4 regions of the Cedecea neteri genome follow, and region 2 is predicted to be linked to each of the others. Evidence: predicted binding sites of a transcription regulator. Region 2 holds the regulator's gene; each other region holds the start of a gene.
What was found. Region 2 encodes CRP, which controls carbon source genes, mostly activating them, when cyclic AMP is high. Its sites were predicted from a motif close to ATGTGANNNNNNTCACAT; they were not measured.
Positions count from the first base shown of each region.

Region 1: LH86_RS04270 (PTS mannitol transporter subunit IICBA) is a predicted target of CRP. The motif match lies at 2,498-2,515, and genes of this name have one in related genera.
Region 3: LH86_RS07230 (glycine dehydrogenase) is a predicted target of CRP. The motif match lies at 2,570-2,587, and genes of this name have one in related genera.
Region 4: LH86_RS00855 (PTS glucitol/sorbitol transporter subunit IIC) is a predicted target of CRP. The motif match lies at 2,551-2,568, and genes of this name have one in related genera.

Region 1 is NZ_CP009459.1:889,523-894,714, forward strand. It holds gene mtlD (mannitol-1-phosphate 5-dehydrogenase) at 1-104, opposite strand, end outside; gene LH86_RS04270 (PTS mannitol transporter subunit IICBA) at 320-2,239, opposite strand; gene LH86_RS04275 (NAD(P)H oxidoreductase) at 2,706-3,305, opposite strand; gene LH86_RS04280 (LysR family transcriptional regulator) at 3,406-4,296, shown strand; gene LH86_RS04285 (glutathione S-transferase) at 4,362-4,970, shown strand; gene selA (L-seryl-tRNA(Sec) selenium transferase) at 5,040-5,192, shown strand, end outside.
Region 2 is NZ_CP009459.1:718,817-724,008, forward strand. It holds gene LH86_RS03510 (YheU family protein) at 1-83, shown strand, start outside; gene LH86_RS03515 (phosphoribulokinase) at 174-1,043, shown strand; gene LH86_RS03520 (OsmC family protein) at 1,080-1,484, opposite strand; gene crp (cAMP-activated global transcriptional regulator CRP) at 1,797-2,429, shown strand; gene LH86_RS03530 (YccS/YhfK family putative transporter) at 2,492-4,576, shown strand; gene argD (bifunctional acetylornithine/succinyldiaminopimelate transaminase) at 4,579-5,192, opposite strand, start outside.
Region 3 is NZ_CP009459.1:1,530,578-1,535,769, forward strand. It holds gene pmbA (metalloprotease PmbA) at 1-1,092, shown strand, start outside; gene cybC (cytochrome b562) at 1,157-1,543, shown strand; gene LH86_RS07225 (CatB-related O-acetyltransferase) at 1,581-2,213, opposite strand; gene LH86_RS07230 (glycine dehydrogenase) at 2,689-3,009, shown strand; gene LH86_RS07235 (SFCGS family glycine-rich protein) at 3,027-3,389, shown strand; gene LH86_RS07240 (DUF4312 family protein) at 3,392-3,688, shown strand; gene LH86_RS07245 (DUF4311 domain-containing protein) at 3,838-4,614, shown strand; gene LH86_RS07250 (DUF4310 family protein) at 4,626-5,192, shown strand, end outside.
Region 4 is NZ_CP009459.1:174,538-179,729, reverse strand. It holds gene srlD (sorbitol-6-phosphate dehydrogenase) at 1-543, opposite strand, end outside; gene srlB (PTS glucitol/sorbitol transporter subunit IIA) at 573-935, opposite strand; gene LH86_RS00860 (PTS glucitol/sorbitol transporter subunit IIB) at 947-1,915, opposite strand; gene LH86_RS00855 (PTS glucitol/sorbitol transporter subunit IIC) at 1,925-2,473, opposite strand; gene LH86_RS00850 (metal ABC transporter ATP-binding protein) at 2,875-3,570, shown strand; gene LH86_RS00845 (metal ABC transporter permease) at 3,567-4,451, shown strand; gene LH86_RS00840 (metal ABC transporter substrate-binding protein) at 4,448-5,192, shown strand, end outside.

The sequences.
Region 1 (5,192 bases), 170 kb from region 2:
ACCTGGTTTACGTCGGCAAAAGTCAGCTGCAGACCGGCGTCTGCCAGCAGTTTACCGATAAAGCCACGACCGATATTACCTGCACCAAAATGTAATGCTTTCATTGCGTTAACCTTCCTGATTATTTCACCCGTGAGGGCTGGGGTAAGGATACTTTATGCGAATCCCCTCACCCTAGCCCTCTCCCCAAAGGGGAGAGGGAATAGACAGACCAACATCTCGATATCGCCTCTTCCCCAAGGGGAGAGGGAACATCCAGAACTCCCCCTCTTTTCCCCCTCGCCCCTCCGGGGAGAGGGTCGGGGTGAGGGGCAAGCCCTTACTTCTTACCGGCCAGCAAATCCAGCACTTCCTGGACGCTGGTGGTGTGCGCCAGGCGCTCAATCACCGACTCATCATCCAGCGCGTTGGTCAGGCTGGTGATCACCTGGATGTGTTCGTTATTGCGGGCAGCAATCCCGATCACCAGGCGGGCCACGTCTTCCGGCTCTTCACCAAAGTGAACGCCTTCCGGGTACTGGCAGAACACCACGCCGGTTTTCAGCACGCGGTCTTTTGCTTCTACGGTGCCGTGAGGAACCGCGATACCTTCGCCCAGGTAGGTCGGGGTCAGTTTTTCGCGCTCAAACATCGCGTCCACGTATTCCGGCTGCACGTAGCCGCCGTTCACCAGTTGCTCACCGGCAAAGCGAATCGCTTCTTCTTTGTTGCTGGCTTTCAGGCCAAGGAACACGTTACCCGCGCCCAGCTTGAACACTGCGTCTTCGCTGGAAACAAAGCTGTCTTCCAGGCTGTGCATGACTTTTTCTTCTTTCTGACTCAGATTCTGAGAAGCTAGCAGACGCTCAACCAGGTTGGCGTACAGGCTGCTGTCGAGGAAATTGGTCAGGGAGATATGCTGCGCCTGCGGCACCTGGCGCATCGCACGCTCGGTCAGGTCGCGGTGGGTAATCACCAGGTCAACGTCGTCCGGCAGGCTGTTGATCGCGCAGTTGGTCACGGAGATATTTTTCAGACCAGCGTCGCTCACTTTCTTACGCAGCACGCCTGCGCCCATGGCGCTGGAGCCCATACCTGCGTCACAGGCAACGATGATTTTACGCACGTGGCTCAGGTCGTTAGACAGGCCAGCACCTACCGCCAGCGGCGCTGCGCCACCTTTGGATTCGGCTTTCATTTCCTGCATACGGCGAGCCGCAGCTTCGATGTCGTCTTCTTCTTTCACTTTGCTGGTTTTCAGCAGGATGGCGGAGACCACGAAGGAAACAATCATTGCCGCACAGATAGCCGCGATGTTAGCGAAGTACGCGCCTTTCGGCGTCATTGCCAGTACCGCCAGGATGGAACCAGGGGATGCCGGAGACACCAGGCCGCCGTTCAGCACGGTCAGGGTGAACACGCCGGTCATACCGCCGAGGATTACGGCCAGGATCAGACGTGGGTTCATCAGCACGTACGGGAAGTAAATTTCGTGGATACCGCCCAGGAAGTGGATGATAGCCGCGCCGCCAGCAGACTGCTTGGCGTTACCGCGCCCAAAGAACATGTACGCCAGCAGAACACCCATACCCGGACCCGGGTTCGCTTCAATCAGGAAGAAGATGGATTTGCCCAGCTCGTGGGACTGCTGAATACCCAGCGGCGAGAAGATACCGTGGTTGATGGCGTTGTTCAGGAACAGGATTTTCGCCGGTTCTACAAAGATAGACGCCAGCGGCAGCATGTCGTGCACAACCATGAAGTTAACGCCTGCTGCCAGAACTTTGGACAGGACTTCAACCGCAGGGCCGATGCCGAGGAATGCCAGAATCGCCAGGATCATCCCGATGATACCGGCAGAGAAGTTGTTCACCAGCATTTCAAAGCCGGATTTGATTTTACCGTCGACCCATTTGTCGAAGTGCTTGATTGCCCAGCCGCCCAGAGGACCCGCAATCATTGCGCCGAGGAACATCGGCATATCTGCACCAACGATAACGCCCATGGTGGTGATAGCACCGACTACGCCGCCGCGGTCACCGCCAATCAGGCGACCACCGGTAAAACCGATCAGCAGCGGCAGCAGGTAAGTGATCATCGGGCCTACCAGCTTCGCCAGCGTTTCGTTTGGCAACCATCCGGTAGGAATAAATAAGGCCGTGATAATACCCCAGGCGATAAACGCCCCGATATTTGGCATAACCATATTGCTGAGGAAACGACCAAAGCTTTGCACTTTGATCTTGATATCGGATGACATACACATACCCCTTGTTGGTGTTCCGCGCTGAAAAGCAGCCCGAGGTTTATTGTTAACGTAGCGGCAGGGTCGCCGGCCTTATTCAGTAAAGTGACGCGAATCTGGCACTGAATCGTTAAGCTGTCCAGCAACCGCCTAATTATGTGAGATAGATCACTAATATTCAGGGATCACCCATCCACATTGAGTGATGGTGATCACATAATCGCAGTGTAAAAAAAGTACACCGGGGGATTTTTAACCCTGATTGACCTTTTAATGTGACTAAAATCACATTTTGTTATGACGTCTTTGTTATTCATTTGTGATCTACTTCACAAAGTATTTTGGGGCAGATTAATCCTAATGTGATCCAGTTAAAATCTGGGCGTTGACAAAAAACGGCGGGCAAGAAAAGGATGAAAGTAAATTACAGCGAAGCGGCTGGCAGAAAGCGCGGCGTTGAATGCCGCGCTGGAATGAAAAGTTAGTTATCTAAATCCGCGACAATGCCGCGCGCCTGAGCAAACAGCTGCTGGTAATGGGCGTCGCTGTCGCCGATCCCTTCTTCCACGCCGATGGTGTTATAGAGGAACTCAATTTTTGCATCTTCCACGCCCAGATACCCCATTGAGCCATGAATGTAATCGGCCATGTTTTTTTCCCAGCCATATTTCACAAAGCCTTCGTGAGAACCGCCGACCAGCGCCACCCAGCGGATTTTCTTATTGCCCAGCGTGCTGCCTGGCCCGTAGCCCAGGCCGTAGTTCCACACGCGATCCAGATAGCCTTTGAGCATCGCCGGGAAGCTGTACCACCACACGGGGAACACCACGACCACGGTGTCTTTACTTTCTAACTCGCCAAACAAGCGATGAACTTCCGGGGAGTACTGTTTCTGCGGGTTGCTCCAGTCCGGTTCGTCCTCCACGCCCAGCGCCGGGTTAAAGCCGCTGCGGTACAGATCGAGGGAGGAAACGTTAATGCCGCGCTCAGCCGCTTCGCCCTGAATTTCCTGCACCACCTGCGCGGTTAGCGACTCACTGCGCGGGTGCGCCCAAACAATATACATATTCTCTGATTTCATGGAGTTATCTCAGCCAGTGGGGATGTGCGTTCACTTTACGACCGCTGGATAATTCTGTAAAACGTAGTATTTGAAATGGGTTAATGAAGGATTTTCACTAATGGCGCTGAATTTTACCGACTTCGCGACCTTTATCGCCGTGGCGCGGCACAAAAGCTTTCGCGCCGCCGGGGACGAGCTGGGGCTGTCTCCTTCGGCCATCAGCCACGGCATCAAGCAGCTCGAACAGCGCCTGAAAATTCGGCTGTTCAACCGCACCACCCGCAGCGTCTCGCTGACCGAGGCTGGCAACAACCTCTACGAGCGCCTGCGCCCGGCCTGCGACGAAATTCATACCATTCTCGATGAGGTGAACTCGTTTCGCGACACGCCGATGGGCACGCTCAAAATCAACAGCTCGCGGCTGGCTTCACGCCTTGTGCTGATGCCGCTGGTAGCCGGGTTTACCGCCCGCTATCCCGACATCAAAGTCGAAGTGACCACCGACGACAGGCTGGTGGATATCGTGAAGCAGGAGTACGACGCCGGGATACGGCTGAGCACCACGGTGGAAAAAGACATGATTGCCGTTTCTATCGGCCCAAAAACGAGGATTTGCGTGGTTGCCACGCCGGAATACCTGGCGCAAAACCCTACGCCAGTACACCCTCGCGAGCTGGTGAATCACTGCAGCGTCATCTTCCGCTTTCACAGCGGCCGCCCTTATTGCTGGGAGTTTTACGGGCCCGAAGGCAAGCTGGAAGTGACTCCCTGCGGCAACATCATCGTGGACGATCTCGACTCCGAGCTGGAGGCGGTGTTATGCGGCGCAGGTATCGGCTATCTCTACCAACAACAGGTCGAAGACCATCTGGCGAGCGGCAGGCTGGTGTCTATGCTCGAAGACTGGCTGCCTGAGCTGCCGCCGTTCCAGTTCTATTACCCAAACCGCCAGTACATGCCCAGCGCGCTCCGCGCCTTTGTCGATTACATAAAAGCGCCGCAGGCGTAGACTTTTTCACCAATGTTGGGTATCTGTTTCATACTTACCTCAAGTTGGCAAAAACGGATAATGTCATGAAACTGATCGGTAACTACACCAGCCCCTACGTGCGAAAGATCTCGGTCATCCTGCTTGAAAAAGGCCTCAGTTTTGAATTTATTAACGTCAACCCGTGGGTTGGTGACAGCCCCGCCCCGCAATACAACCCACTAGGCAAAGTCCCAACGCTCATCACCGATGAAGGCGAGCGCTGGTTTGATTCGCCGATCATCGCCCAATACCTTGAGTTACTGAACATTGCACCAACGCTGATCCCGCACGACCCAAAAGCGGCACTGAAAGTGCGCCAGCTTGAGGCGCTTTCCGACGGCATTCTGGACGCCGCGTTAACGTCAGTGCGTGAGAAATTGCGCCCGGCAGAACAACAGTCTGAAGAAGTCCTGGTGCGCCAGCGCGAGAAAATTGGCCGCGCCCTCGACCTGCTGGAAGAATACGCCGCCGACGGTACGCTAACCGCAGAGCCGCTCAATCTGGCCAGTATTTCTGCGGCCTGCGCAGTGGGCTATCTCAATTTCCGCCCCGTTTCACCGGGCTGGTGCGTGAATCGCCCTCACCTGGTCAAGCTGGTGGAACAGCTGTTCCAGCGCGAGAGTTTTGCCCGTACCGAACCGCCCGCGGCATGATCTGCGGCCAGGACAGGGGACGTAGTCCCCTGTAATATCGCCCACAAATTTCTTAATTCAGCCCCTGCCATGACGACAGCTCAAACACTTTTTAGCCATCTTCCGGCGACCGACCGCCTGCTGCGCGATGCCGCCTTTACCGCCCTGCTTGCCGAGTTCGGCCACACCCGCGTGGTTGCCACGCTGAGAACACTGCAAAACGAAGCGCGCGAGCACATCCGC
Region 2 (5,192 bases):
TACAAAGCGGCGAGGCCGTGCTGGTTTGGTCTGAACTCCATGAAACGGTGAACATTATGCCGCGCGGGCAGTTTCGCGGCTGACCGCTAACTGGCAGGGTGATCTATACTGGCTGAAAAGTATAACAAGCAGTTACAGACCTCTTTTCCGATCCCTCACGGAGTTTTCACCCTATGTCAGCCAAACACCCGGTTATTGCGGTCACAGGTTCCAGCGGCGCCGGCACCACCACCACCAGCCTCGCTTTCCGCAAGATTTTCCAGCAGCTCAACCTGCGCGCCGCCGAAGTTGAAGGCGACAGTTTCCACCGTTATACCCGCCCGGAAATGGACATGGCTATCCGCAAAGCACGCGATGCTGGCCGCCATATTAGCTACTTTGGGCCGGACGCCAACGACTTCGGGTTACTGGAACGAACCTTTATCGAATACGGCCAGACCGGAAAAGGGCAATCGCGTAAATACCTGCATACCTATGATGAAGCCGTACCGTGGAACCAGGTGCCGGGCACTTTTACCCCGTGGCAACCGCTCCCCGAACCCACCGACGTCCTGTTTTACGAAGGTCTGCACGGCGGCGTGGTCACCCCTCAGCATAACGTCGCCGACTGCGTCGATTTACTGGTAGGCGTGGTGCCCATCGTTAACCTGGAATGGATTCAGAAACTGGTGCGCGATACCAGCGAACGCGGCCATTCACGGGAAGCGGTGATGGATTCCGTGGTGCGTTCCATGGACGATTACATCAACTTCATTACGCCGCAGTTTTCACGTACCCATATCAACTTCCAGCGCGTTCCAACGGTGGATACCTCTAACCCATTTGCCGCGCGAGCTATTCCGTCGCTGGACGAAAGCTTCGTGGTCATTCACTTCCGTGGGCTGGATGACATCGACTTCCCTTATCTGCTGGCGATGTTGCAGGGGTCATTTATCTCCCACATCAATACATTGGTGGTGCCGGGCGGAAAAATGGGGCTGGCGATGGAGCTGATCATGGCCCCGCTGGTGCAGCGGCTGGCGGAAGGCAGGAAAATTGCCTGATGGCGTAAGGGCGGTCTCGATACCGCCCTTTTCACTTTATGCTTCAATAATTTCGTAGCTGTGGCTAATCTCTGCGGCTTTCTCGAGCATCAACGTCACCGAGCAATATTTCTCTGCAGTCAGCTCAACGGCGCGGGCAACGGCACTCTCTTTCAGCTCTTTCCCGGTTACAACAAAATGCAAATGGATGCGGGTAAACAGACGTGGCGCTTCTTCACGACGTTCAGAAGTCAGTTTCACCTCACAATCCGTCACGTCATGGCGGCCTTTTTGCAGAATCGACACCACGTCAATTGAGCTACAACCGCCCGCGGCCATCAGCAGCATTTCCATCGGGCTTGGCGCTTTATCCCCGGAGTTACCGTCCATCAAAATTTGGTGGCCAGAAGCGGATTCTCCGAGGAAGGTCATGCCCTCTACCCATTTAACACGTGCCTGCATTTTACCTACTCCCGTAATAAAATTTTCTTTCAGATTACGCGTCTACGTGAAAACTGGCAACGTAAGGCGATCCAAGTCATGCTGAAACGAGACAATACAAGACACTTACCAAAAGCTATGCTAAAACAATCCGGATGCTGCTGCGATACAGAGACGTTTATGCCGTAAGCAGAGGAAACGACTAATTACAGGCAGCAGGGCGAACCTGCACGCCAGCTCCCAGGGCTTGGGAAAATTTCACGATTGCAACGCCAGACAAGAGGTCCCATGTCTTGTCTTTGGTAGCCAGTTTATAACAGAGGATAACCGCGCATGGTGCTTGGCAAACCACAAACAGACCCGACTCTCGAATGGTTCTTGTCTCATTGCCACATTCATAAGTATCCGTCGAAGAGCACGCTGATTCACCAGGGTGAAAAGGCGGAGACGCTGTACTACATCGTCAAAGGCTCCGTAGCTGTTCTGATTAAAGATGAAGAAGGCAAGGAGATGATCCTTTCTTATCTGAATCAGGGTGATTTCATTGGTGAATTAGGTTTATTCGAAGAAGGCCAGGAACGCAGTGCCTGGGTTCGTGCCAAGACCGCCTGTGAAGTAGCTGAAATTTCCTATAAAAAATTCCGTCAGCTAATTCAGGTCAACCCGGACATCCTGATGCGTCTTTCTTCCCAGATGGCACGCCGCCTGCAGGTGACTTCTGAGAAAGTCGGCAACCTCGCGTTCCTCGACGTGACTGGCCGTATCGCTCAGACGCTGCTTAACCTGGCTAAACAGCCGGATGCCATGACCCACCCGGACGGGATGCAAATCAAGATCACCCGCCAGGAAATCGGTCAGATCGTGGGCTGCTCCCGCGAAACCGTTGGCCGTATTCTGAAAATGCTGGAAGATCAGAATCTCATTTCTGCCCACGGTAAAACGATCGTCGTTTACGGCACCCGTTAATTAGCCCTTATAAAGGCGTGTCGCTTCGGTAACACGCCTTTTTTGTCTCTACAATTCAGGCTATGTGGAAGAGATTAATTTACCACCCGGAAGTTAACTACGCGCTTAGGCAAACGCTTGTGCTGTGTCTTCCCGTGGCTATCGGCCTGTTGCTTGGCAGCCTGCAAAACGGCCTGCTCTTCTCGTTAGTTCCCGCCTGCTGCAACATTGCCGGGCTGGACACGCCACACAAACGCTTTTTCAAACGTTTGATTATTGGCGGCAGCCTGTTCGCCCTCAGCAGCCTTATCCTGCAGCTTCTGCTGCTTTACACCCACATCCCTCTGCCTGCGATATTGATCGTCATGGCTCTGCTGCTCGGCGTGACGGCGGAAATCAGTTCACTTCACGCTCGCCTGCTGCCCGCATCGCTGATCGCCGCTATTTTTACGCTCAGCATGGCCGGAAATATGCCGATCTGGAAACCAATGGTGCTCTATATCTTCGGCACCATCTGGTACGGCGCCTTCAACTGGTTCTGGTTCCGGCTATGGCGTGAACAGCCGCTCAGGGAGTCGCTCAGCCTGCTTTACCGCCAGCTGGCAGATTACTGCGAAGCAAAATACAGCCTGCTAACCCAGCATACCGACCCGGAAAAAGCGCTGCCCCCATTGCTGGCCCGCCAGCAAAAAGCCGTCGACCTGATCACCACCTGCTACCAGCAGCTGCATATGCTGTCGGCCAACCAGCAAAACGGCTACAAGCGCCTGTTACGCGCTTTCCAGGTTGCGCTGGATCTGCAGGAACACATTTCGGTAAGCCTGCACCAGCCTGAAGAGGTGCAAAAACTGGTCGAGCAAAGCCATGCGGAAGCTGTGATCCGCTGGAATGCCCAAACCATCGCCGCGCGTCTGCGCGTGCTGGCAGACGATATTCTTTATCACCGCTATCCAACGCGCTTTACCATGGACAAGCAGATCGACGCGCTGGAAAAAATCGCCCGACAGAACCCGGATAATCCGGTAGGGCAATTTTGCCATTACCACTTCAGCCGCATTGCCCGGGTACTGAAAACTCAGCGGCCGCTGTACGTAAGAGATTTAATGGAAGACCGTGAGCGCCGTCTGCCGTTTTTCCCGGCCCTGAAAAGCTATCTCTCGTTCAAATCCTCTGCTTTGCGCAGCTCCGCGCGTTTAGGCGTGATGCTGACCATTGCCAGCCTGCTGGGCTCCTTCTTACACCTGCCAAAGCCTTACTGGATCCTGATGACGGTGATGTTCGTGACGCAAAACGGCTACGGTGCAACACGGGTGCGCATCGTTCACAGGGCGGCAGGCACCATGGCAGGGTTGTGTATCGCCGGTATCACCCTGCACTTCCACGTCCCGGACAGCTACACCCTGCTGGCGATGTTAATGATTACGCTGGTTAGCTACCTGTTCATCCGCAAAAGCTACGGCTGGGCCACCATTGGTTTTACCGTCACCGCGGTATATACCCTGCAGCTCATCACTCTCAGCGCCGAAAGTTACATCATTCCCCGGCTCATAGACACCCTACTCGGCTGCCTGATTGCCTTTGGCGGCATGATCTGGCTGTGGCCGCAGTGGCAAACCGGCCTGCTGCGTCAGAACGCCCACGACGCACTGGAGGCGGATCAGGATGCTATTAGGCTGATACTAAGCAACGATCCGGAGCCCACGCCGCTGGCCTGGCAACGTATGCGAGTCAATCAGGCGCACAACGCGCTTTTCAACTCGCTCAATCAGGCGATGCAGGAGCCAGGCTTTAACTCCCACTACCTGGCCGACATGAAATTGTGGGTAACCCACAGCCAGTTCATCGTCGAGCATATCAACGCCATGACCACCCTGGCGCGCGAACACAACATGCTGACGCCAGACCTGGCGCAGAAGTACCTGCAGTCTTGTGAAATTGGATTACAGCGCTGCCAGCAAAGGCTAGAGTATGACGGGCCTGGCGGGTCAAACGACGCGAATATTCTGGAACCGGACACGCTGCCCACGGGGCCGTTAAGCACCATGGAGCAGCATTTACAGCGGATTATTGGCCACCTGAACACCATGCATACCATCTCCTCGGTAGCCTGGCGCCAGCGGCCTCATCATGGGATCTGGCTGAGCCGCCGTCTGCGGCGCTCGAGTTAGTTTTAAGCCGCCACCACGTGGGCAACCGCTCTGGCGAAGCGCTGCATCCCTTCCAGGATATCCGCATCCTCGACAATAAGCGAAGGTGCGAAACGCATGACGTCCGGCCCGGCGTTCAACACCATCACACCTTCAGCTGCGGCAGCGTAAAGAAACTCGCGGGCGCGTCCTTTGTACTTCTCGTTAAGCTCTGCACCAATCAACAGCCCCATGCCGCGAATGTCGCTGAACAGATCGAACTGTGCGTTTATCTTTTGCAGTTGCTCAACGAAAAGCTGACGTTTGGCCGCTACGCCCTTAAGGACTTCCGGCGTGTTGATGATATCGAAAGCAGCCCCGGCCACCGCACACGCCAGCGGGTTACCGCCGTAGGTAGAGCCGTGACTGCCTACATGGAACGCGGAGGCAATTTCATTGGTGGTCAGCATTGCGCTCACCGGGAAACCACCACCGAGCGCTTTGGCGCTGGTCAAAATATCAGGCGTGACGCCGTAGTTGATATAAGCGAAAAGCTCGCCCGTGCGGCCCATGCCGGACTGCACTTCATCGAAGACCAGCAGCGCCTGGTGCTCATCACACAAATCGCGCAGCCCCTGCAGGAATTCCGGCGTCGCGG
Region 3 (5,192 bases), 810 kb from region 2:
GCTATTGCCCGTACCGTGCAGGCCGCGCTGGACATCGCCCGCTATACCTCGCCGGACCCTTATGCTGGCGTGGCGGATAAAGAACTGCTGGCCTTTGACGCACCCGATCTGGATCTCTTCCACCCAGCGGAAATTGACCCGGAGCGCGCCATTGAGCTTGCCGCGCGAGCGGAAAACGCGTCCCTGAACGTGGACAAACGCATTACCAATACCGAAGGCGGCAGCTTTAACAGCCATTACGGCATCAAAGTTTTCGGCAACAGCCACGGCATGCTGCAGAGCTACTGCTCCACCCGTCACTCCCTTTCGAGCTGCGTAATTGCCGAAGAAAACGGTGATATGGAGCGCGATTACGCCTACACCATCGGTCGCGCGATGGAAGACCTGAAATCACCCGAGTGGGTAGGTGCCGACTGCGCGCGCCGCACGCTGTCTCGCCTGTCTCCGCGTAAACTTTCTACCATGAAAGCGCCGGTGATTTTCGCTAATGAAGTGGCAACCGGGCTGTTTGGTCACCTGGTTGGCGCGATTGCGGGCGGCGCTGTGTACCGCAAATCAACTTTCCTGCTGGATTCTCTCGGCAAGCAAATCCTGCCGGACTGGCTGACCATTGAAGAGCATCCGCACCTGCTGAAAGGCCTGGCCTCCACGCCGTTCGACAGCGAAGGTGTGCGCACTGAACGCCGCGACATCATCAAGGATGGCGTGCTGCAGCAGTGGCTGCTGACCAACTATTCCGCACGTAAGCTGGGGCTGAAAAGCACCGGCCACGCGGGCGGTATCCACAACTGGCGCATCGCCGGCCAGGGCCTGGGCTTTGAGGAAATGCTGAAACAGATGGGCACCGGGCTGGTGGTGACCGAGCTGATGGGGCAGGGCGTGAGCGGCATTACCGGCGACTATTCTCGCGGTGCGGCGGGCTTCTGGGTTGAGAACGGTGAGATCCAGTATCCGGTGAGCGAAATCACCATCGCCGGTAACCTGAAGGACATGTGGCGCGAGATAGTTACTATTGGCAACGATATAGAAACACGTAGCAACATTCAGTGTGGTTCAGTCTTACTTCCGGAGATGAAGATAGCCGGTCAGTAAAGCAATGTGGTGCGCCCTGCCGCGCCCGTTTCTCATATAAAAAAGATAAAGGAAAGGTGAGTAAATGCGTAAGCAACTGATTGCAATGTTAGCCGTATCATCCGTGTTACTGTCCGGCGCTGCGTTTGCCAAAGATGTCGGTGACGACATGGACATTATCGCGAAAAACTACAAGACCGTGCTGAGCACCAAAGACGCCGCCGAGCTGAAAACTTCACTGGGCAATATGCGTGAAGCGGCTCTGGATGCGCAGAAAGGCACCCCGCCTAAGCTGGAAAATGAAGCGGCCGACAGCGCCAACATGAAAGAGTACCGCCACGGGTTTGATATTCTCGTGGGCCAGATTGACGGTGCGCTGAAGCTGGCCAACGAAGGCAAAGTGACAGAAGCTCAGGCTGCTGCCGCTGACTTCAAAACCACTCGCGATACCTACCACAAGAAGTTTCGCTAAGATTTAAAAACGGGCGGGTTATTCCCGCCCGCTCTCTTTACCGCAGTGCTCTCACCGCGCGTTCCAGCGCATCAATATCGTTATTGCTCAACAGGGGCCGAATAGCCTGAAAATGCTCGTCGCTTAGCTGGTAAATGTGCAGCTTTAGCAGCCGCTCAATCATCTCGGGTTCGAAACGCAGGGCGATCGGTTTAGCCGGGTTGCCGCCGACGACGCTGTAAGGCGCGGCGTCTTTCGTCACCACGCTGCCAGCGGCAATAATCGCGCCTTCACTGATGGTCACGCCGGGCATAATTATCGCCCTCATGCCTATCCAGCAGCCGTTTCCGAGCGTCGTGTCGCCTTTGGCGCGGTAGGCGTCTTTGATGGTCTCGATAAAGGGGTAAAGGGAAAACCAGTCGCTGCGGTGCGTGTGGTTGCCGCCCATCAGGATCACCGCCTCGGCGGCAATACAGACGTAATCACCTATCCACAGTTGGTCAAGTTCGCCAATCGGTTCCCACTCCCGACTTACCGCGTCGCCCTGCAGGTAGCGCACCACGCTGCGCTCAAAACCGCTATCCCAGCAGTCGCTGTAATAACTGTGCTGGCCTTTGATATGAATATTGGGGTTGGTCACCGTTTCGTGCAGGTACTCGACCTGAGACCAGTGCTTTTCAGTCTTTGACATGTTTTTTCTCACAACAAAAGTGTACCCACGGAACAAGGTTCCGTTTCAAATTGCAGACGGGAATGTGTGAGCGCGCTAAGCGATGCGCGGCTGTTTTAGCAGAGGATTGTTGAGTATGGCGGCGAGCAGCATGACGTTAAAACCTGTATTTAAGACTCGCCAACCTTAACACCACGCGCCGCAGAGTAAACTTTTTTCCTTCCTTGTTCGTCATAAGCAACGCCAATGATGGCGGTAAAACGGTCCTTTCATCACACTTTCAAACAAAAAACGCCGCTGGAAAAACGACGTTTTATCACCCGGTTATGTGAGCTAATTCACGGTAAGCCAGCGGAAAAGCGCCATTCCGGCTCTTTATGTGGAACAGATCACTATTGCCGCCGCGATTTCCACTTCGAAGTGGAAAACAACTCGCTACAAACCTTTCCCCCCGCCAGGTAGCTTAAAAAACAGATTAGTTAACGAGGTACCCAGGGTGAATAACGGAGCGGTAATGGTTAATGAAGCCGAGGAGTTAACGGCGCGTATTCAGGATTTTATTGACGCGCTGTTCAAAAGTAAGCACATCACGCCTAACGCGGTACAGGAACAAATGCTGGCCTCTCACGTGAAGGCGATGATTCATCGCTCTCTGACCGGAGAGCCGTTACCAGAAGTGGAAGAGAGCTTGTTCGAGGAGATCTCCGCGGAGTCGATGGAAATGGCGCAGGCGGTGGTCGATCAGTTCGGGAATCTGCCGGTAGAAGAAGCGTGGTTGCTGTCAGTGCATTTCGAAGTGGCGAAAGACAATCTTTGAATAATCAGGAGAAAACAATGGAACAAATTACCGTAGTCATTGGTGACCGTCTGGGCAAAGGCCAGAAAGTTGCAGCAGGGATCGAAAAAGCGGGCGGTCGCGCCGTGGTTATTCCAGGCGTCGCCGCCGACATGAAGCTGGGCGACGTGATGAAAGCAGAAAACGCCACCTTTGGTATCTCCTTCTGCGGCAGCGGCGGCGCGGGCGCCATTACTGCACAAACCAAACACGGCTACAAAGCTAAGTACGGCATGCGCTCCGTTGATGAAGGCGTGACGGCGATTAACGAAGGCAACAACGTGCTTGGCTTTGGCTTTATGGACAAAGAAGAGCTGGGTGAGCGCCTGGTACAGGCGTGGAACAAGAAGTACGGCAGTTAAGTATGAAAGAAAAATTCGCTACCACGGTGCGAGTTAGCGGGCGCGGCGATACTAAAGCCAAAGCCTTTTCCGACGCCCTGAATCACGTTCAGGGCACGGTGCTGAAATCCACCAACCACATTCTTTTGCGCATTGAGCCACAGGACGTGCAGGTTGTTCAGGCGCAGGTCAGGGTGCGCAAAGAAGCTTTTCTGTTCTTCTTCCTGCGCCGGGAAAGGCGGAGCTACAGCGTGGAGCTGGATGTTTCCGTCAACGTGACGGCTCTTAACCTCGATGAGGTGGATTTCGTCTCTAATTAATTCAAACATTTATACCCAATTAGCTGGTGTTGTAGCAAGGCAGCAAGGGAAGGCAGTCCGATGAGCTTACTTGGGTAAGTGATTCGGGTGACTGAGCGCAGCTAACGCGGCTACAGCGACAGATAAGCAGGGTAGAAAAGGGCAGATACATGTTCTTAATCATATTATTCAAATCACTCATTATCGGCGGCCTCGTCGGTGTGGGCGTTGGTGCCGGGGCCGCGCGTATGTTCCATGCGCCAACCTCTCAGGGCATGGGCGCATTTCGTACACTCGGCGAGCTGAACTCCTGCGAAGGGGACCCGGCTTCTCACTTCTCCTTTGGGCTTGGCTTCTTCTTTAACGCCTGGGCATCTTCCGTCGCGGCGGGGGCATTCACCCAGGACGTTGACCACCGCATCATCCCTAACTGGGGCGCGGCGGCATTGATGGTGAAGAACCGTAACGTGGCGGAAACCCTCCACGACCCGAAAAAAATGGCTATCGCCTGCGGCATCATCGGCATGATCGTGGTGGCGTTCCTGAACTCTACGGCCTCTGCGGTGCCAGCGGCACTTCAGGTCACGGCAGTCAAAGTGCTGGTGCCTGCGGCTAACCTGCTGGTGAACACCGTGATGCCGGTGATTTTCTGGCTGGCGGCTATCGACGCGGGTAAAAAATCCGGATTCTGGGCAACCATTTTTGGCGGCGCAGCGCAGTTGATCATGGGCAACGCCGTTCCTGGGCTGGTGCTCGGCATCCTGATCGGTAAAGGTGTTGAAGAAAGCGGCTGGCACCGCGTCACCAAAGTGATGATGACGGCTATCGTGGCCCTGTTTGTGCTGAGTGCCTTCTTCCGCGGGTTCGACATGAAGATGATTGAGTCTTTCCACATGACCGTGCCGAACTGGCTGGATCTGCTGCATAACTCGCTGAGCGGCAAATAAGGGGATAACGCATGGAACAGAATAAAGGCTTTTGGTACGCGGACTGGTCATTCCCGATCTTTGTCGGCCTGCTCTCCTCCGGCGTGTTTGCCGGGACACACATGTACTACCTGTACGGCATCGGCGCGTTTAACGAAGTCGCCTTCGTGGCGATGCTGAAGTCCGGGATTGATACCGGCGTTTACGGCGCGGTGGCGGCTTTCGGCGCCAGCTTCCTGTTTGCCCGCATCATCGAAGGCTCTCTGGTCGGGATCCTGGATATCGGTGGGGCGATTCAAACCGGCGTAGGCCTTGGCGTTCCGGCGCTGCTGCTGGGCGCGGGCTTTGTCTTCCCGGTGGCAAACTTTGCGGCGTCATTGGTGACCGGCCTGGTGATTGGTTTGGCCATTGGCTACATCATCATTCTGGCGCGTAAGTTCACCATCAATCAGAGCGACTCCACCTACGGGGCGGACGTCATGATGGGCGCGGGTAACGCTTCCGGCCGCTTCCTTGGGCCGTTGATTATCCTCAGCGCCATGACGGCTTCGATTCCTATCGGCATCGGCTCGTTGATCGGTTCTCTGCTGTTTTACCTC
Region 4 (5,192 bases), 540 kb from region 2:
CGCATGCACGGTGATGCCGTATTCCGCCAGATCCAGGGCAAGAGACTGCGTCAGCCCCACGCCGCCAAATTTCGCCGCGCTGTAGCCGGAGTTGTGCTTGCTGCCGACCTTGCCGGACTTTGAGTTAATCTGGATGATGCGGCCTTTAATTCCGTCCCGGATCATCAGGCGGGAGAATTCCCTGGCGCACAGGAAGTAGCCCACAAGATTTACCTGCAGCGAGCGGTCAAAATCCCCCAGAGCGAAATCACCAATAAACGCCGCTTTGGCGATGCCCGCACTGTAAACCAGCAGATCGACCTGGCCGAAAATCTCGTCCACGCCGTGAGCCAGCGCGGTAACGCTTTGCTCGCTGGTGGCGTCCGAGCCAAATCCCCAGGCAGATCCCGGCCCGTACTGGTCGTTAATTTCCTGCGCGACGCGGGCCGCTTTCTCACTTTGAATATCCACCACGGCAACTTTGTAGCCTTCCTGGGCCAGCCCATGGCAGATAAACGCCCCGAGTGTTTGCCCTCCACCGATGACAACGGCAACCTGATTCATGTTTTACTCCTTTGATTAAATAACAATGTTTATGCAACAAACTTCAGCTGGCAGCCGGGTTCAATGCCCTGAGGCAGCGGGCCATTGACGTGTACGGTGCCTGGGTATTCCGCCCGTGCTTCACCGTCGAAGCGCAGGGTGATGTGCCCGAGTTCCTGCAAGTTTTGCTGGGCCACGTCGCCTACGGCGGTGACGGCGTAGTGCTGGCCATTGAGTTCAAAATGAATGCCAGGCTTTAGCTGGCCGGTCAGCTCACCGTGGCAGTGGATAAAGCAGTAATCCTGAATATCTGCCGGGGCACCTTCCCGAAAGGTAATAAGCATGTTGTCTGCCAGCGCCTCGCGCGCGCACTCTCCAATCTGGACGATGGTGGTCTGGTAAATGATCTGCATGGGGCTTTCCTTTATTGGTAGATGAAGCCGGACACCAGCCAGGCGATTAACACAGTGGGAGCGCCCGTTAAAAAGCGCCCGACCAAAACAGAAGGCACGCCGACGCGTACCGTTTCCTGCCGGGCTTCTGCCAGAGACAGGCCAACAGGAATAAAATCGCAGGCGGCCTGGGCGTTAATGGCAAACAGCGCGGGCAGCGCCAGGTGAGGAGGGATATGTCCGAGGCCAATCTGCACCCCAATCAGCACCCCGATGACCTGCGCAATCACCGCCCCTGGGCCGAGGAAAGGTGAGAGCAGGGGGAAAGAACAAATCAGCGCGAGCGTAATCAGGCCGATAGGGTTGTTGGCGAGCGGGGCCAGACCGTGGGCAATCCAGTCGCCTAGCCCGGATGCCATGATGATGCCAATCAGCGCCGACACGAAGGCCATAAAAGGCAGAATCGTTTTCAGAACCGTATCGATAGTGTCGCGTCCTGCCTGAAACAGCACTGCTACGGCTGAGCCCATTCCCATACCGACTTTAGCCAGCAGGCCATCGCTTTGTTCGGTGATTTTTTTGCTGGCGTCGTAGTCCCGCGCTGGCGCATGTTTGCGCTCGACCTGCGGTTCGCCGCTGGCCCAGCTAATGTTTTCTTCCCGGACGCCTGAGACGTAAATATCTTCAACAATGTACTGCGCCAGGGGACCGGATTTGCCGGTGGCGTGGATATTGATGGTCGGGATGCGGCGTTTGGGGTAGAGCCCGCAGCGCAGTGTGCCGCCGCAGTCTATGATTGCCAGTGCGATTTCTGCCTCCGGCGGCTCGCCGTCTTTAAAACCGTCTACCGCCTGGCAGCCAGTCATTTCGCTTAACTTGTCGACGATTACCGGGCGTGTGCCGGCCGTGATGTAAACGATCTTTTTGCTCGGATCGACCGGGACGATCAGCGGCCCGCCCCATCCACCCTGGCCTTTTTCAATACGAATGCTTTGAGTCATGATTTTTCCTTAGAGACGGACCTGGCGTTCCAGCTCAATGCCCATTTTTTTCTCGAAAATCGAGGTGGTGAGATCGGTTATCCAGCCGCGGAAGAAGTTGGTGACCAGCCCAACAAGCAGATAACTCACTGCGAGAGGAGCCAGCGGCAGGCCCAGCGTCGTTAACCCGCTGGCAATCCCCAGATAAACAAACAGTTCGCCAGGGTTTATGTGGGGGAATAGACCGTTCATGGAATGACAGCTATAAGATGCCGCGGCGTAATAGCTCGGCTTGTACTTCTCAGGCATAAAGCGCCCCAGACTGAGCGTCATTGGGTTGCAAAACACAAAGGTGCCGATGCAGGGCAGCAAGAGGTAACGCGATACGGGGTTGCCGGCACAGCGCTGCGCCATGCGTTCAATGCGGTGTTGGCCGATAAAGTTAATCAGCGCGTTCATTATCACCAGCAGGCTGATCAGCAGAGGGAGAATGCCGGTCACCATGCCGGTAAAGACCTCTCCGCCTTTCTGAAACAGGCCAATAAACCACTCCGCCCCGTGGGTAATCATGTCGATCATTTCTGTCTCCTGTAGGGTTATCTGCTCACCGTTGTTTCCGGTGGTGGCTCATATTAATCATTTTGAAATGCGAAAATATGTTATTTAGATCTCATTGTGAAATATAAATCTGTTAGTTTGAAAGATTATTGAGTGGTAAACGAGGTGGAAAAATGACGTTCTGATTGACCGAAGGGGAAAGTGTGCTTGATTGAGGGTTCGTTTATGCCGAGGTGTAAAACAGAAATTTACAAGAGCTATTGGGTAGATTATGTTATGTTATAACGAAACAATATTGGTGCCAGTATGTCTGTTGCAGCTCCCTCCTCACTGTTTAGCCTTTCCGGGCTGCTTCGCGCGGCCCTTGTCGCGCTGCTGATCTTCGGCCTGTGGGGCGCCATTCATTGGGCGGTTATCCTGCCATGATCGAATTGCAGAATCTCGAGCTGGGCTATTACGGCAACGTGGTTGTGTCAGCCCTTAGCGGCCAGTTCCGGCGCGGCAGCATGACTGCGGTGATCGGGGCGAACGGCTGCGGCAAATCGACGCTGTTAAAAACCCTGGCCGGGCTGCTGCCTCCCATTTCCGGCAGCGTAAAGTTTCAGGACAATATGCGCCCACGCATTGCCTGGCTCCCGCAGTTGGGGGAGATGGATCGGCAATTTCCCGCCACGGTTTATGACGTAGTTTGTATGGGGAGCTGGCCGGGGCGCGGGCTGTTTTCCGGCCTTCGTCGCCAGCACCGTGAACGCGTGATGGAAGCAATTGAACGCGTGGGATTAAGTGAGCATTACCTGCGGCCGATTGATGTGCTCTCAGGGGGACAGTTTCAACGCATGCTGTTTGCTCGCCTGCTGGTTCAGGACGCACCGCTGGTGCTGCTCGATGAGCCGTTCACCGGCGTGGATGTGCAGACCAGTGAGTTTTTAATGGAACTGATGTGCCAGATGCACCGGGATGGCAAGACGCTTATCAGCGTGCTGCACAACAACGAGCTGGTACGCCGGCACTTTCCTGAAGTTTTGCTGCTCACCCCGGAGGGTTACCAGTGGGGTAACGCCGACGAAGCCTTAGCGCAATATGCTTCCTTTCGCCCGCGCCTGGTACAAACAGCATGATTTATCACCTTTTTATTGAGCCGTTTGTGGCTTACGGCTTTATGCGCCGCGCGCTGGTGGCCTGCCTGTCGCTTTCCCTGAGTACCGTTCCGCTTGGCATTTTTCTTCTGCTTCGCCGTATGAGTCTGGTGGGTGACGCGCTTTCTCATGCCATTTTACCCGGCGTTGCCGTGGGCTATCTGGTCGCCGGTATGTCGCTGGTGGCAATGGGCATTGGTGGGTTTGTGGCCGGCGTGCTGGTGGCCTTACTTTCCGGCTGGGTTAGCGCCCGGACGCCATTAAAAGAAGATGCCAGCTTTGCTGGATTCTATCTTGGTTCGCTGGCGCTCGGCGTGACGCTGATTTCTTTGCGCGGGTCAAGCGTTGACCTGCTGCACCTGCTTTTTGGCTCAATTCTCGCCGTGGATGGTGAAGCTATTAAGTTTGTGGGTCTCATTGCCAGCGTGACGCTGATTGCGCTGGCGCTGCTTTATCGCGGCCTGGTGCTGGAGTCTTTTGACCGCAGCTTTTTACAGGTGAACAACCGGTTGCTGCCGTCGCTGATACACGGCACGTTTTTGGCGCTGCTGGTGCTTAACCTGGTTGCCGGTTTCCAAATCCTCGGCACATTAATGTCCGTTGGCCTGATGATGCTGCCCGCTATTGCCGCGCGCTGCTGGGCTAAAACATTGCCTGGCTCAATCGCTCTTGCCGTGGTGTGTGGCCTGATTTGTGCCTGGTTAGGGCTGGTGTGGTCTTTCTACGCCTCCTTACCCGCCGGGCCGGCCATTGTGCTTACCGCGAGCGTCGCATTCTTTATCTCAATACTTTTCGGACCGCGCAGCGTGCTTGCAGGGAGCCTGCTGCGTAGGAAATTGGCAATCATAAAGGGGGTTAAATGAAACGTTTAGGGATTGGTATTGCGCTGGCTCTGGCACTCTCCAGCCAGATGGCTGCAGCGAAAACGCTGAATGTAGTGGCAAGTTTTACCGTTCTGGCTGACATGGCTAAACAGGTTGGCGGCGACCATGTCAAAGTCACCAGCCTGGTTGGGCCGGATGGCGACCCGCATAGCTTTGAACCTTCGCCGAAAGACAGCGTCGCGCTGCGTAATGCGGATGTGGTGATTGTGAGCGGGCTCGGCATGGAAGGGTGGATGGATCGCCTGGTGACGGCGTCCGGCTACAAGGGCAAAGTTATCGTGGCTTCTCAGGGAATTAACACCCGCAGTATGGAAGAAGACGGTAAATCAATCACTGACCCACATGCGTGGAACAGCGCGGCAAATGGGGCTATCTACGCGGAAAATATCTCTGCGGCGCTGGTTGCGGCCGATCCACAGGATGCAGAGGCTATCCGTAAAAGCGGCGATAGCTATGCAGCGCGCCTGAAACAGCTCGACAGCTGGGCGAAAAAACGCTTTGCTGATGTGCCGCAGTCTAAACGCAAGGTCCTGACCAGCCACGATGCTTTTGGCTACTTTGGCGAGGCTTACGGCGTCACGTTCCTGGCCCCGGTAGGCTTTTCCACGGAAGCCCAGGCCAGCGCCAGCGACGTTGCCTCTCTGATTAAACAGCTGAAAGATGAACATATCTCCACCTATTTCATCGAAAACCAGACCGACCCACGCCTGGTGAAGCAAA